One region of the Paenibacillus tundrae genome, then DNA from elsewhere that is predicted to be linked to it. Evidence: riboswitches for the same ligand, from Rfam matches in the RefSeq annotation. Region 1 holds a riboswitch; the other holds the start of a gene.
What was found. Region 1 has a riboswitch for S-adenosylmethionine ahead of metA (homoserine O-acetyltransferase MetA). Riboswitches for the same ligand answer to the same signal wherever they lie in the genome.

Region 1 (7,577 bases):
GCTGTAGGAGCTGGCCCGCGTCTCGTTAAGGATGGGAAGATTTCGATTAATCCAGCAAGTGAAGGCTTCAAGGATCCAAAAATCTTGAATGCCTCTGGTGCAAGAAGCGGGATCGCTATCATGGCCGATGGTTCTGTTCTTCTGGCGACCGTTTCCGGAGCAACGATGAAGGAATGGGCTGCTGTGATGCAGAAGCTTGGAGCGAAGCAAGCGATGAATCTGGATGGTGGTGCATCTTCAGGTATGTATGCTGGTGGTAAAATGCTCACTTCGCCTGGTCGCTTGTTAAGCAACACACTCGTTTTTGGTGGCTCCGTTAAATAATCCGTGAACAATGAAAGGGAGAAATGCACAAATGAAACTCACACAACAATCCGAATTGGGCGATAGCCCTACAGCTGTCCTTTCTCTAAATGTGGGTCAGCCTAAACCTTTGCCTGGTCAAAAACGTGAAGTGCTGAGCGGAATTGTGAAGACTCCCGTTTCTAGTCCTGTTTTCTTGTCATTCACGGGCATGACTGGGGATGCTCAGGCTGATCTAGAGCACCATGGGGGACCCGACAAGGCGGTTTGTGTCTATGACTATAGCCGTTATCCTTTGCTGGAGCAATTGATGGAGCGCAAGCTGGAGTGGGGGGCTTGTGGCGAAAATTTGACGGTCGAGGGCTGTGCAGAGGATCTGGTGCGGATTGGCGATGTGTATCAATTAGGCGATGCTATGGTTCAAGTTAGTCAGCCCAGACAACCTTGCTTCAAGTTGGCAGCTCGATATGACTACAAGGGCTTGCCTGTATATTTTCAGGAAAGTGGACATACCGGCTTTTATTTTCGTGTGTTACAAGAAGGAGAAGTGAAGCCAGGTTCTGTATTCAAACGAATTAGCACGGATTTAACCTCCATGACTATTCTGGAAGCGAACCGGGTGATGCATCAGGGTAAACGGGACGCGGAAGGCATTCGTGCCTTGCTGGCCATTACAACCCTCTCGAACAGCTGGAGACAAACGTTGGTAAACCGTTTGGAGAAGCTGGAAGGCGAGTCGTTGAATTGAACGAGTAGAGTGATCGATGACAGAATGGAATTCCTTTTACATTAATTGAGGAGTGTGACGAACATGACGATCTTAGGCGCGATTGAAGCTGGAGGCACGAAGTTTGTATGTGGTATTGGAAATGAAAAGGGAGAAGTGTTGGAACGAGCAAGCTTTCCTACGACAACACCTGAAGAAACGATGGCGCAAGTCATTGCTTTCTTTGAAGGTAAAAATATTGAAGCTCTAGGTGTAGGTTCTTTTGGCCCAATTGACCCGATTGAAGGCAGTCCAACGTACGGATACATTACCACTACACCCAAACCACATTGGGGGCAATACAACCTTATTGGCAAATTGAAGGAACATTATGATGTGCCAATGACGTTTGATACCGATGTGAATGGAGCTGCACTTGGTGAAGCGACTTGGGGCGCAGCCAAAGGATTAGACAGTTGCTTGTATATTACGGTGGGTACAGGAATTGGTGCAGGTGCTGTAGTTTCTGGTCAAATGGTACATGGATTGTCTCATCCAGAGATGGGACATATCATCGTACGTAGACATCCGGAGGATACCTTTGAAGGATTCTGCCCTTATCATAGCGATTGCCTAGAAGGACTTGCTGCAGGTCCAGCGATTAACAAACGATGGGAACAACCAGCTTATGAGTTATCACCGGATCACAAAGCATGGGAGATCGAGGCTCATTACTTGGCGCATGCACTTATGAACTATGTTCTGATTCTCTCCCCACAGAAAATTGTGATGGGCGGCGGTGTGATGAAGCAGGAGCAGCTCTTCCCTTTGATACGCAAAAAATTACAGGAATTGCTGAATGGTTATGTACAGCATCCCGCACTTCAGTCCGATATCGATCAATATGTGGTCTCACCGGGTCTTGGAGATAACGCAGGGCTGTGCGGCTCCTTGGCGCTTGCGAAGCTTGCACTAAATAAATAAAGTATACAACACGAAATGATTGACGAATTTTTCCAATATGGTATGATATGAGCAACAGCATAGCACGGTTTGTTGAGGAAGCACCTCTCTTGCATTCATTTTGCAGGAGGGGTGTTTTTTTGTGCCTTTTTTGAAGGTGATGAGGGTGAGCCTTACAAGCGGTGTAGCTGAACTCGAAGGAGGGATTGACCATGGAAGTCATTTTTATGAACAGATTAGCAAGAATTACAGATCAGAATGAAGAGCTCGCACAGGTGTGGATTGGCGAAGAAGAAGGCGCATGGCATCTGGGTTGGAGCTTGTATGAGGAAGGGGATCGAGAGGATAAGGTTTGGTATGAGGGCAGTTCGTGGGAAGAACTCATGCATATTTATCGTCATCAACTAGCACTACAGATGAGTGAAGGGTTCCGACCGTTACTACAAGGTTTATTTCATGAGATTGAAGATTTGCGATCACGAAATTATGGTGGACAACGGCTTCAATGTTATAGCGAGTTGTATGCCAATGAAACATTGTATGCAGATCTATGCACATGGCGTAGAAAGAGAGCCGCTTCTGACCGGAAGGCTCCTTATTTTATTGCAACGAACCGGTTGCTTCGCATGATTAGTTCGTATGTGCCATTGACGATGGATGAACTGATGCAATTGCCGGGTGTTGGAGAGAGCAAGGCCTCCGAGTATGGTCAAGCATGGCTGGAGCTAACGAACGGAGTGGAGCGTTCCACCGTATTTCCACTCGACTGGGTATACTCTGCATTGAAAGAAGAGGAGTACGAGAACTGGCTTTATCGACAGAAGGAACAGAAGTATAAACAGGAACTAGACAAATTCAAGACACGTAAGCAAGTACTTGAAGGCATGAAGGAAGGGCACACGTTAGAGGAGATTGTTCACCGTTCGGGATTGTCACGCCGAGAGCTAATCGAATTACTGGAGATCTTAGATCTAGAGGGTTATGATACGGATTGTCTTCTTGATGCAGAGCTTGCCATTATGCCTGAACAAGAACAAGAAGCCGTATGGAACGCCTATGAGGAACTAGGAGACGCGTTTCTGAAGCCTGTGCTACATAAAGTATATGGGGAAGAAAAACCAGGTGGAGGTAGCCTGGAGCAAGTATATGAGAAGCTTCGTATGATCCGGATTCGTTATCGTCGTCATGTGGAGACGGAGCAGAACGTCAGTTAATGTGCGATTAGACCAAAAAAAGACGAGGCCATAACCCCATTAGGGAGGCTTCGTCTTCTATTCTCTTTGAAATGTTCATTCCGAGTCTAATCAGATCCAGTCTTTTTTGCGGAAAATGAAGAACATACTCAGGCCAAGTGTCACCATAAGCCCAATAACCACAAAGTATGAATATTTCCAGTGCAATTCTGGCATAAATTCGAAGTTCATCCCGTAGATACCGGTAATAACGGTCAAGGGCATGAATACTGTGGTGATGGCGGTAAACACACGCATGATCTCATTCGCTCGGTTCGCAATACTGGATTGATAAGCCTCACGTAAGTTGCCCATCAGATCCCGATAGGTTTCGAACGTTTCGGAAATCTTTACCGCATTCTCATAAATATCGCTGAAGTATTTCTGCAATTGATCATCAATGAGACGCAAGTCTTTTTTGTTAAGTGTATTGATGACCTCTTTTTGAGGACCAAGCACTTTTTTGAGCCATAGAATCTCACTACGAAGCCCGATTATTTCGTTTAGGTGAGATTTTTTGGTGTGCATCAGAATATCTTCCTCAAGCTTCTCGATCCGTGCCTCAATTCGATCACCGACAGTAAAGTAATTGTCGACAATTAAGTCAACCAGCAAGTATAACAGACGATCCGGAGTACTGACTTCCTGCTCCCATAGAATAGGTTTTAAAGTTCGCAGCTCACTGACTTTCTGTTTGGTCACACTGATAATGAAATGTCTGCCCAAGAACAGGTTGACGGCACGTAAAAATATCTCTTCATCATCAAAACGAATGCTATTAATGACAATAAAATAATGACTTTCATAAATTTCGATCTTCGGACGCTGTTCCTCGTCACTTAAGCAGTCTTCCACCGCTAGGTCATGCATCATAAATAGCGGCTGAAGCACGGCCAGATCATCCACATCCGCATCAATCCAGTAAAAGCCCTCCGCTGGTGGAGTCAGCGCTTGCTGAATATCATCCACTGGGATAAATACACCGTTGTTTACCAACCGGATTTTCATCGTTATCGACTCCTTCTGCACCCGCCAGGTTGGCGGTTCTTCATCATTATGGGCGCAAAAAGAAGAGATCAGCCGGTCGGCAGCGGAGCCTGGAGATCAGGTCTGCGTTCGCTCTATATGCAAACGGAAGTAACGTCCCGCTGCCGGCATGCTGATGTCAATTCTCTATGCTGTTTGTCGGAATTCGGCTGCCAGTCAGGCCTCGGGTCGCCATCCATTGATTATGTCACCTCTCACATAAGGGTTTACAACACCTGTTTAGTATACCGCTGGTCCAACGTGCTTTCAAGCGCAAAAATGTGTCTATTTCGCGCTCTGAGGCAGTGTATGATAGGTGGTGAAAAACGGTTCCGAGATGTAGAAACTTAGGATGAACTGTAGCTTGACGTGAACGAATTAATGTTTTAAAGTAAACGGAAAGCAATTAAATTTCAAAAATTAAATACAGCGAAATCTTATCAAGAGTAGGTGGAGGGACTGGCCCGATGAAACCCGGCAACCGGCGGTATACCGCACGGTGCTAATTCTTGCAGCGACTATGTGCCCAAGAGGTACTGTTGTAACTGAGAGATGAGAGAGGCGCATATCTATTTACATATGACCTTTCTCGGAATCCGAGGAAGGTCTTTGTTATATGCCCCGACTTCTCAGCACTGATTTTCGCTAAGGAACTTGAGCCTGTCTCACGGCATTAGACGTAGGAATTCTATGCTTGTAGAGCAAGCTCATGGCAGCGTATGCTGCAATCTATTTATGCTCAAGGAGGAGTTTGACACCATGCCAATCAAAATACCGGACACTTTACCTGCGAAGGAAGTGCTTGCAGGGGAAAACATCTTTGTCATGGACGAGACATCCGCATATCAACAGGATATTCGTCCGCTTCGTATCGCTATATTAAACCTTATGCCAACGAAAGAAACGACCGAGACCCAGCTCTTACGTTTGGTGGGGAATACACCTATACAGGTCGACATCGTTCTGGTACATCCGAAATCTCATACATCTAAGAACACTTCCCAGGAGTACCTGGATGAATTCTACAAAACATTTGATGAAATCGAACATCGCCGCTTCGATGGCATGATCATTACAGGTGCACCTGTAGAACAGATGGATTTCGAGGACGTGAACTATTGGAAGGAAATCCAAGAAATCTTCGAATGGACCAAAACAAATGTTACTTCAACCATGCATATATGTTGGGCCTCACAAGCGGGCTTATACCATCACTTCGGCGTTCCTAAAGTTTCATTGGACGAAAAGTGCTTTGGCGTATTTCCACACACGATTAACAAATCTCATGTTCCACTCCTGCGTGGTTTCGATGAAGTGTTTAATGTTCCTCATTCACGTCACACTGAAGTGCGTCATGAAGATATTGAGAAGGACGAGCGTCTTGAAATTTTGGCTGAATCTGAGGATGCAGGTATTTTCCTAGTTGCAACCAAAGACGGTAAACAGATTTTCGTTACCGGACATGCTGAGTACGATCCGTTATCCCTCAAGTGGGAATATGACCGCGATGCAGCCAAAGGATTAAATGTAGCGCTACCTAAAAATTATTTCCCGAAAGATGATCCTTCCCGTGTTCCTCCAGCGACATGGCGGGCGCATGCTAACTTATTATTCTCTAATTGGCTCAATTACTATGTGTATCAAGAAACACCTTACGATATTGGTCCGCAAATTTAATCGAGATAACAGGGGGATTCTGCAATGGAAGATAACAAGTTGAAAATCGAAAGCCGCTTAGCTCAAATTGGTTCTATTCATGAACCGGTCACAGGTGCAATTAACTTTCCAATCTATCAAGCAACTGCGTTTCGCCATCCGAAGCTTGGACAGAGCACGGGATTTGACTATATTCGTACAACGAATCCAACACGTAAAGTGTTGGAGGAAGCAGCAGCTGCACTGGAGTCTGGGGATGCGGGTTTTGCCTGTAGCTCAGGCATGGCAGCACTGCAAACGATTTTTGCATTGTTCAGTCAAGGAGATCATCTGATTGTATCACTTGATCTGTACGGGGGCACATATCGTCTGCTAGAACGTATTCTATCTCGTTTCGGTGTAACAGCAAGCTATGTCGATACGAATGATCTGGCTGCACTAGAGAAAGTTCTCCAGCCGAATACCAAAGCGGTCTTTATTGAGACACCAACCAACCCGCTGATGATGATTACAGATGTTGAAGCGGTAAGCACATGGGCGAAGAGCCATAACTTTTTGACTATCGTGGACAACACGTTGTTGACTCCATTCTTCCAACGTCCAATCGAGCTGGGTGCGGATATCGTTATTCACAGTGCAACGAAGTACCTTGGTGGACATAACGATGTCCTTGCTGGATTGATTGTGACCAAAGGAGAGGAACTGTCAGCAGAAATGGCATTCTTACACAACTCCATTGGTGCAGTGTTATCTCCAACAGATTCCTACCAGTTGATGAAGGGTATGAAAACATTGGCTCTCCGGATGGAGCGCCATGAATATAACGCGTTGACAATCGCTAAATATCTTTTGGAGCATCCAGCTGTTGGTGAAGTCTATCACCCAGGATTGTCGGATCATCCCGGATATGAGGTGCAGAACAAGCAATCCAGCGGTAACACGGGTATCTTCTCTTTCAAAGTGAAGGATGCTCGTTACGTAGAGCCATTGCTGCGTCACATTAAACTCATCGCATTTGCTGAAAGCTTAGGCGGCGTTGAATCATTAATGACATATCCAGCAGTACAAACTCATGCCGATATCCCGATTGAGATCCGTGATGCTGTCGGCGTGGATGATCGTTTGTTGCGCTTCTCCGTAGGTATTGAGCACGCAGAGGATCTTATCGCAGATCTGGGCAATGCCCTAGCAGCAGCAAAACTCGAAATTGAAGGAGGAGCACATCATGAGTGAACAGAACAAAAATTCCGGTTCTTCTGATTCTTCTGAATTGAAATTCGATACCAAACTGCTGCATTTCGGGGATGAGGTAGACAAAACGACGGGAGCTTCCAGTGTGCCGATCTATCAGGCGTCCACCTTCCATCATTTTGATATCTTCAATCCACCACAACATGATTACAGTCGTTCAGGGAATCCTACGCGTCAGGCTTTGGAGGATTACATCACCCTGCTAGAAGGCGGGGTACGTGGTTTTGCGTATTCTTCAGGGATGGCAGCAATCTCCAGTGTCTTCATGATGTTCTCGGCGGGGGATCATATCATCGTGACAGAGGACGTTTACGGCGGAACGTATCGCTTGCTGACTTCGATTTTAAACCGGATGCAGATTGATACGACATTTGTCGATATGACAGATATCGAAGAAGTGAAAGCAGCGATTCAGCCCAATACGAAAGCCGTTTATATGG
Region 2 (7,577 bases), 3.1 Mb from region 1:
TCCTAGACAGTTACAAACGAGGTACAGAGGAACAAAACGAAAGAACTACTCCTGATAACCAACTGTTTATTACTGGGTGGGACATTGAACCGACGTATGATAGCTCCAAACACCATCTGCTATACTCCATTGGTCTGAAGGATGCTCAGCAGGAAGCCCTCGTTAATTACAATGTGAATGTTCTGACACGTGAAGGCTATATCGGAGTTATTCTAGTTACCGACAGTGCTAACTTCGAGGAAAACCGAAGACAGTTTGAGGACAGTGTTCTCTCCAATCTTACCGTCACTACGGGAAACAAGTATGAGGAATTTGATGCTTCTATCGACAAAAAATCAGAACTCGGTCTAACTAGCCTAATCCTTGGTGGTGCAGGAGTTGCTGTTGCCAAAAAAGTAGGATTGTTATTGTTGCTCAAAAAAGGATGGTTTGTGATCGTCGCTCTAATCGTTGGTGCATTCACATGGCTACGTAATAAGCTGACTGGACGCAAAAAAAATGATGCTAAGCATTCTACGGATGAGAATTCTCTTTCTCCTGCTGAACAGGCGTATCAACAGCATGCCGCTGGGCAGGAATCCATTGAAAACACCCATTCATCCACTACCGACCATTCAGAGAATGACCCGAATAAGCGCTAATGCTCCATCCACACTAATGAATCACACGCAAAAGCCCTACACCTTATAAACAAGGATGTAGGGCTTTTGTCTTTTATATTGATACGGCACTCGATAATATCATTAAACATCCCATGATATACGTGCTCGAATCTCTATGTTTCGTTAAGTTATCTCTTAAAATGCAGGTTCAACTGCACCTTGGTAGCGCTCTTTGATGAATGTTTTTACTGCTTCGGAATTCAGAGCTTCTGCCAGTTTCTTGATAGCGTCTGCGTCTTTGTTATCTTCACGTGCTACAAGAATGTTAGCGTATGGGTTACCTTGCAGATCCTCGATCAGAAGAGCATCTTTTTCTGGATTCAAATTCGCTTCCAGTGCATAGTTGGCGTTAATGAATACCAGATCTGCTTCATCCAGTTGACGCGGCATCATCGCTGCATCCAACTCAATGATCTCCAAGTTTTTCGGATTTTCAGTAATGTCTTGCAGTGTTGACGAGATGTTTGTGTTGTCTTTAAGCGTAATCAGACCTTCTTTTGCAAGCAACAACAATGCACGGCCACCATTGGATGGGTCATTCGGGATAGCAACTTTTGCGCCGTCTTTCAATTCATCCAGTGATTTAATCTTTTTGGAGTAACCACCAAAAGGCTCAACGTGTACAGGAGTTACAGTAACGAGGTTAAAGCCACGTGCTGCATTTTCTGCATCTAGATACGGTTGGTGTTGGAAGAAGTTAGCGTCCAATTGTTTGTCAGCTAGTTGTTGATTCGGTTGAACGTAATCATTAAATGTTACAACTTGCAAACGAATGCCTGCTGCTTCGAGCTCAGGCTTGATACTTTCTAGAATTTCAGCATGAGGTGTAGGCGATGCTCCTACTTTCAGTTCAACGGTACGTGGGGCGCCAGCAGAATTGTCTGCACCGCTATCTGCATCCTTGTTGTTTCCGCAAGCTGCTAATACTGCAATCAGCATAATACTTAGTAGAGCAAATGACCATTTTTTCATGTGTAAAACCCCTTCTCCAATAATTTTTTGCATGCAGCATCCTTATCCAATTTGATAAGAGCGAGTCATGCTGTCTATGTGTTATTTCCTGGTGAACAATTTAACTAGACGATCTCCAAACATCTGAAGTACCTGTACTAAAATAACAATCAATACTACCGCGACAAGCATGACTTCTGTCTGATAACGATAGTAACCATAGTTGATCGCCAGTGTTCCAAGGCCACCGCCACCAACCATACCCGCCATTGCCGTATAAGAAACCAATGTAACTATGGTAATGGTTATACCTGCTAGCAAACCAGGCAGTGCCTCTGGTAACAGAACACGTCTTACAATCTGCCCTGTAGAGGCTCCCATCGCTTGTGCAGCTTCTATAACACCACGATCTACCTCACGCAAAGTCGTCTCCACAATCCTCGCGAAGTAAGGTGCTGCTGCAATGACAAGTGGTGGGATTGTCCCCAGTACACCTGTAGCCGTCCCAACAAGGGCGCGAGTAACGGGAAGTAGAGCAACAATTAGAATGATGAATGGAACAGATCGCAATATATTGACAATAACCGACAGAATCGAGTAAACGAGAATTGATTTTGCCGATGGGGATCTTGCTGTCATGAAGAGTAGCACACCTAATGGTAAGCCGATAATTACAGTAAACAAACCGGATACAAGAAGAATCTGCAGTGTCTCAATAGACGCTTTGCCGACCTCTTCCCAGTGTACAGTTGAAAAGTCCATGTTAACGAAGCACCTCCACATCAAGTCCCTGCTCGACTAATTCACGGGTAGTTGAGTTAATCGCAGCAGAATCTCCCTCGAAACGAACGATAAGCTGTCCATAAGGGACTTGTTTGATCGTAGAGATCGTTCCTTGCAGAATCGCGAAATCAACGCCGGTTTTGCGAACGGTTCGTGACAGAATAGCTTCATACGTCTTCTGCCCCAAGAACGAAATCTTCACCAACTGAGATTGTTCGCCATTCTTACGGCTGTTCTCTGAGCTTGCCAAACCTTCCTCTTCAAGCAACAACAAATCAGTCGCCTGACCTTGTTGCATGAAATCTCGTGTGATGGCATGTTGCGGCTTGAGAAATACTTTCGTAACCGGTCCCTGTTCAACAATGCCGCCCTGATGAATAACTGCAACCTGATCACAGATACTCTGGATCACATGCATCTCATGAGTAATCAGCACAATCGTTAACTCATACTTCTGGTTAATATCCAGCAGAAGCTTCAGAATAGAACTTGTTGTCTGTGGATCAAGAGCAGACGTCGCTTCATCACATAGCAGGACATCTGGATCACTGGCGAGTGCACGTGCAATGCCAACCCGTTGCTTCTGCCCTCCTGACAATTGTGCAGGATACTTGTTGCTATGCTGTTCAAGTCCGACCAAGGTGAGCATTTCCTTTACCTTACGGTCGATCTCCGCTTTGGGCGTATTGACCAATTTCAGTGGAAATGCAACATTGTCGTAGACCGTAGCAGATGAGAGAAGGTTGAAATGCTGAAAGATCATGCCGATCTTACCCCGCTGCTGCTGCAATTCCGACTTACTCAGACTGGTCAAGTTCACTCCATTAACCCACACTTCACCTTCAGTAGGTCGCTCCAATAGATTGATACATCGAATCAATGTACTTTTACCTGCACCCGAATGCCCAATGACTCCAAAGATCTCGCCTTTACGTACATTCAGATTCAGATCCGCAAGCGCAGTCGTCGCCTTTGCGCCTCTACCATATGTTTTGGTTATTCCCTTTAATTCAATCAAGTAATACTCTCCTTCCCACTGCCTACACCTATCTTTACCCGAAAGAGAGGAAAACTCCCATTCATGCAATAAAAAAAGAACCCTTTGCAGAAACTGAAAGGGTTCTTTGCTTGAAAGAATATACCTTCTCATCTGCCAAAATCGCGTTTAACGCCATTTTGTAGGAATTAGCACCTAACATCTATAAAGAATGACACGTTTGCCATTGTCGTTATAAATCGGTTGCCGGGCTTCATCGGGCCTGTCCCTCCGCCGCTCTCGATAAGAAATATGATATTGTAAGATTGTATAAGTTCGTGTAATTCCGCAGTTATACTGTTCAGATACTTCATGTTGAAACATATTACATTTAATGTCCTATTAGGAACTCAGTATAATCCAAGTATTCCGATTTGTCAAAGGTAAATATTATGATTTTAACCCTTTAGTACGCTCTCTAAAACCTTGTTGATACCACATTTTATTAATGTATCCATAAGACGCCTTCAAAGTAATACACACCATATCTAATCCTTGACGCAATTCGTTCAAATGCTGATCCAAGTCCTCCAGCTTCACTTTCCCCTGTAACGTCTGATGCAGTTGCCACAAATCATCTTGCATCTCAGAATTCATGTAATGAATCTCCATGTTTCTGCGTTTACGTAATTTGCTCATGGGCTCTCGGTATACATCCTTGATCTCAGTCAGCTTCACAGCTAGCTCCGAGTGCATCTTCGCATATCCAAACTGTCGCAACACGGTAAAATAAGAGAAATGCGTTTTCACTTTGGTTGTATTGAGCTGAAACAGTTCATTCAGCACCGTTCCTGTCTTGTCCAAAATGGCAAAGCAACGAATGAATCCATCCTTGTAGAAATAAACATACCGGGCGTATTCAGCCTTTTCTTCACTGGTCATGTCTTCTGTAGAACCTGCTTTTACCTTTTTCCGAAAATGAGATGCTGCAAAGCAACTCTGCTCCAGTTCATCCAACGAAGAAATTAACCCCTGCGTCCATACATATAACTTGCGATAATCATGCGTTGGATCTTGGTTCTTCTCCAGTTGTCGTTGCAGTAACTCCAAAGTCTCCACCATTGAATCAATAGCTTCCTCCAAAATACCCTCATTTTGGCGCGGCGGTTCGCCTAGCAACGTTCGCAGCATATACAGCCTCCTCTTTGCATTCTGCTGATCATGGGATGCTTAATCATGTTAAACAAAATCGGGATCAGAGTAAATGCATGAATGCTGCTTCGCTTAGGTTGCCCTGTCATGCCTAACATCAAACAAAGTCCACCTTCCCAATGATCTACATCATTGAAAGGCAGACTCTGTACGTTGTCGCAATATAACTTCCTATATCTTGAATCTGTATACTTGATTTAGAAACGATTAACTGGACGATGCAGCTTGTATACAAGGAAACTCATGTACGTTAGAACTCCGAACAATATGGCAATATCCAACATATGAGCAAGTGCAACGAACATGTACACTTCTGGGCGCCCGATCGTAAGCATCATCACGAATCCAATGAAAACTTGGAGCAGGATGAGCACTACAGCGATAACACCTAATCTCCGAAGTTCGGTGTTATCCGGGTGTTTGCGATATGCATAATGACCCAAAATCGCGATGACAATAACTAAGGATAATGCAGCCAAACGGTGAGCGAATGCTACAGCTACCCCTCCCGATAACTCTGGAACAATCTGTCCATTACATAATGGGAAACCAGAGCAGCCTCCCGCTGAGTCGGTATGGCTCACGAACGCACCTGTGTACACAACGAGATACGTGTAAACAGTGGAAAACCAGACCAGATTACGGAAGCCTTTGGTTACCCGAGGGTAATTATTCAATCTTTCTAGTCCTCCGTGACGCGCCTCCTGCCTTATTCCCAGCGCCATCATTAGAGAACTTGCGAAGGCTATGATCGAGAATCCAAAGTGCAGCGCCATTACGGCGGAAGATTGGGAGAACACCACGGCAAAGGCTCCCATGATTCCCTGGACAATAACAAAAATGAGCGTTAGTAATGAGAACAATTGTAGATCTCGGCGAGACTTACCAAACCGTAAAAATGCTACAAAAGAGGCAATCGACAGCAGACCTGCCAATGCGCTTACGGCACGATGTGAATATTCAATTAGGGATGCTACCGTATGTGCTGGAACAAGCTTTCCGTTACACAAAGGCCACTCTGTGCCACAACCTAATCCGGATTCCGTCTTAGTAACAATGCCCCCACCGAATGTCGCCAGGAACATTACAAGACAAGTTAATACGGTTAACCACTTAAACAAGGTTAAATGCTTCAATTTTTTCTCACCTGCTGTTGGTTTAAGATGGCGAAAAACATCGTTTCTCGCTTGATTCAGTACTTTGACACGTAATTCACAACTAAACTCATTATACCGGATAAAAGTGTCATTGACGCCGCGCTTTGTGACAAAATGTTAACGTCTGTTTAAAAAATGACCAGAAGGTCATTTTAGTTCAAATTTTAGACACAAGCGTTTATTTCATGCTTCTGCAATTTGTATGAATACTGTATGTATAGGTTCATACCCACATCTTAATAGTGTCTCCTGAACTTTAACGAACATACCAACAGCCACCTCTCCGATGATGGAAAAGTAGCTGTTAACATATGTAACCTTTAAAATGGATTGTGTTTATTTGTGGATCGTTTTATACACTTCAACAGCACGATCAAGAAACTGCTCAATCTCTTCTCTAGATTTACGAAGCTTATTCACATAACGAACCAGCTCGCGTCCATCTGTATACGCCACAAAACTCGGTATGCCGAGGATGTTTTGTTCTTCGCTAACTGTCCCCACTTGATCAACATCAACCTCAACCAGTGTCAGCTCACGAGCATACTTGTCCTCTACCTCAGGCATAAATGGATCGATGTATTTACAATCTCCACACCAATCGGCTTTAAATACAGCTACGGTCAATCTCGGAGATTGAATCGCTACATCAAATTCAGGTTTGGAAGTTATTTGTTCCATGATCACATCTTCCTTTCTTTTCCTTGTCTTAACCTAAGTGAAGCAAATTGCCGAGTGGAAGTCAAATATTCAGTACATACTGAGGTTAGAGCAATCATGAGAAAGGATGACGAGCAATGCATACTCACAAAACAGATTCGCCTCCACTGGAGTCCTTTTTTCACATTGTGCGTTCCATTCCTGGTGCGGCGAGGGAAGTCTGGCGTGGCAAACAGGCGGCGTGGCAAGCCTCCAATCAACTACGTCATCCTTTACGTGATTTGGCTTGGCAATCTGATGTCGCCCAATCCTTGCAAGAAGAAGTTGAACGATCATTGCCTGGAGTGGAATCGGCTGCTACTAGACATGCTCGCAGCGCGATTGTATGTGAAGAGGACTGCATTATTTTAGAAGAAATCCATAGACTGACGGCAGAGCATAATCGAAGCAATATTACCCGCACAGCAGCCTATCTGGAATGTTATGAACAGTATCCTGAGCTTCATTGGGCGCTGCTGGCTCATATGGTTTCACGCAACGGTGGATACCATATGACAGATCTACAGAGTGGTCTAATGCACAACCTGCAAAGTCAAACTGATCGAGAACATATGTATCGCATGCTGGAGCGTTGTAATGCGCTTATCTTCCAAGACGCCTATCCTCAATTATTGTTGTACATGAACAGCCGTAGACTGGGACGAAGTTGTTTTCACCTCCTCCCCCATTTCCATATCTCTGTCTTTATGACTCCCTTTTGGGAACGATTTTGGCTGGAACGATGCAGCTCGTTGCTCAGTGTGGCATTAATTATTAATGAGCAGAACTATATTGAGAGCCGGGTTGTGCAGCATCCTTATTTTAAAAAAGAAGTGCTGTCCAAGCCTGCCTTTCATGTGCATAACCTGGCTGGGCTTAATCATATCGTATTTCCACTCGGACGTGGCAAAGGACTTACGGGCCGAGTCATTGAACATTTCGCCAAGCTTGATGAACGTATTATGTTTGGAAAAAGCCTGTATGCTATGCTGTTCGGTACCCAGCAAGTATTGACGCAAGTACTAGAATTCGCCCGTGCCGTACCCCATCGCGGATCGCGTGCCGAATATTGGCCAGGCTTGTTCACAGCCCACGAGGAGCATGCTGGAAAGAATGAGTTTTATAGCAAGGAATTAT

Region 2: another riboswitch for S-adenosylmethionine. It lies ahead of V6W81_RS23860 (methionine ABC transporter ATP-binding protein); the one in region 1 lies ahead of metA (homoserine O-acetyltransferase MetA).

Annotation. Positions count from the first base shown of each region.
Region 1 covers NZ_CP145605.1:1,932,825-1,940,401, forward strand. The annotation lists gene V6W81_RS08630 (phosphodiester glycosidase family protein) at 1-324, shown strand, start outside; gene V6W81_RS08635 (MOSC domain-containing protein) at 356-1,051, shown strand; gene V6W81_RS08640 (ROK family protein) at 1,115-1,993, shown strand; gene V6W81_RS08645 (HRDC domain-containing protein) at 2,185-3,186, shown strand; gene corA (magnesium/cobalt transporter CorA) at 3,277-4,212, opposite strand; SAM riboswitch class I at 4,665-4,789, shown strand; gene metA (homoserine O-acetyltransferase MetA) at 4,990-5,907, shown strand; gene V6W81_RS08660 (aminotransferase class I/II-fold pyridoxal phosphate-dependent enzyme) at 5,932-7,119, shown strand; gene V6W81_RS08665 (trans-sulfuration enzyme family protein) at 7,112-7,577, shown strand, end outside.
Region 2 covers NZ_CP145605.1:5,319,752-5,327,328, forward strand. The annotation lists gene V6W81_RS23845 (DUF2167 domain-containing protein) at 1-641, shown strand, start outside; gene V6W81_RS23850 (MetQ/NlpA family ABC transporter substrate-binding protein) at 798-1,634, opposite strand; gene V6W81_RS23855 (methionine ABC transporter permease) at 1,716-2,375, opposite strand; gene V6W81_RS23860 (methionine ABC transporter ATP-binding protein) at 2,377-3,414, opposite strand; SAM riboswitch class I at 3,540-3,682, opposite strand; gene V6W81_RS23865 (Cthe_2314 family HEPN domain-containing protein) at 3,823-4,563, opposite strand; gene V6W81_RS23870 (COX15/CtaA family protein) at 4,782-5,720, opposite strand; gene V6W81_RS23875 (thioredoxin family protein) at 6,078-6,422, opposite strand; gene V6W81_RS23880 (DUF2515 family protein) at 6,539-7,577, shown strand, end outside.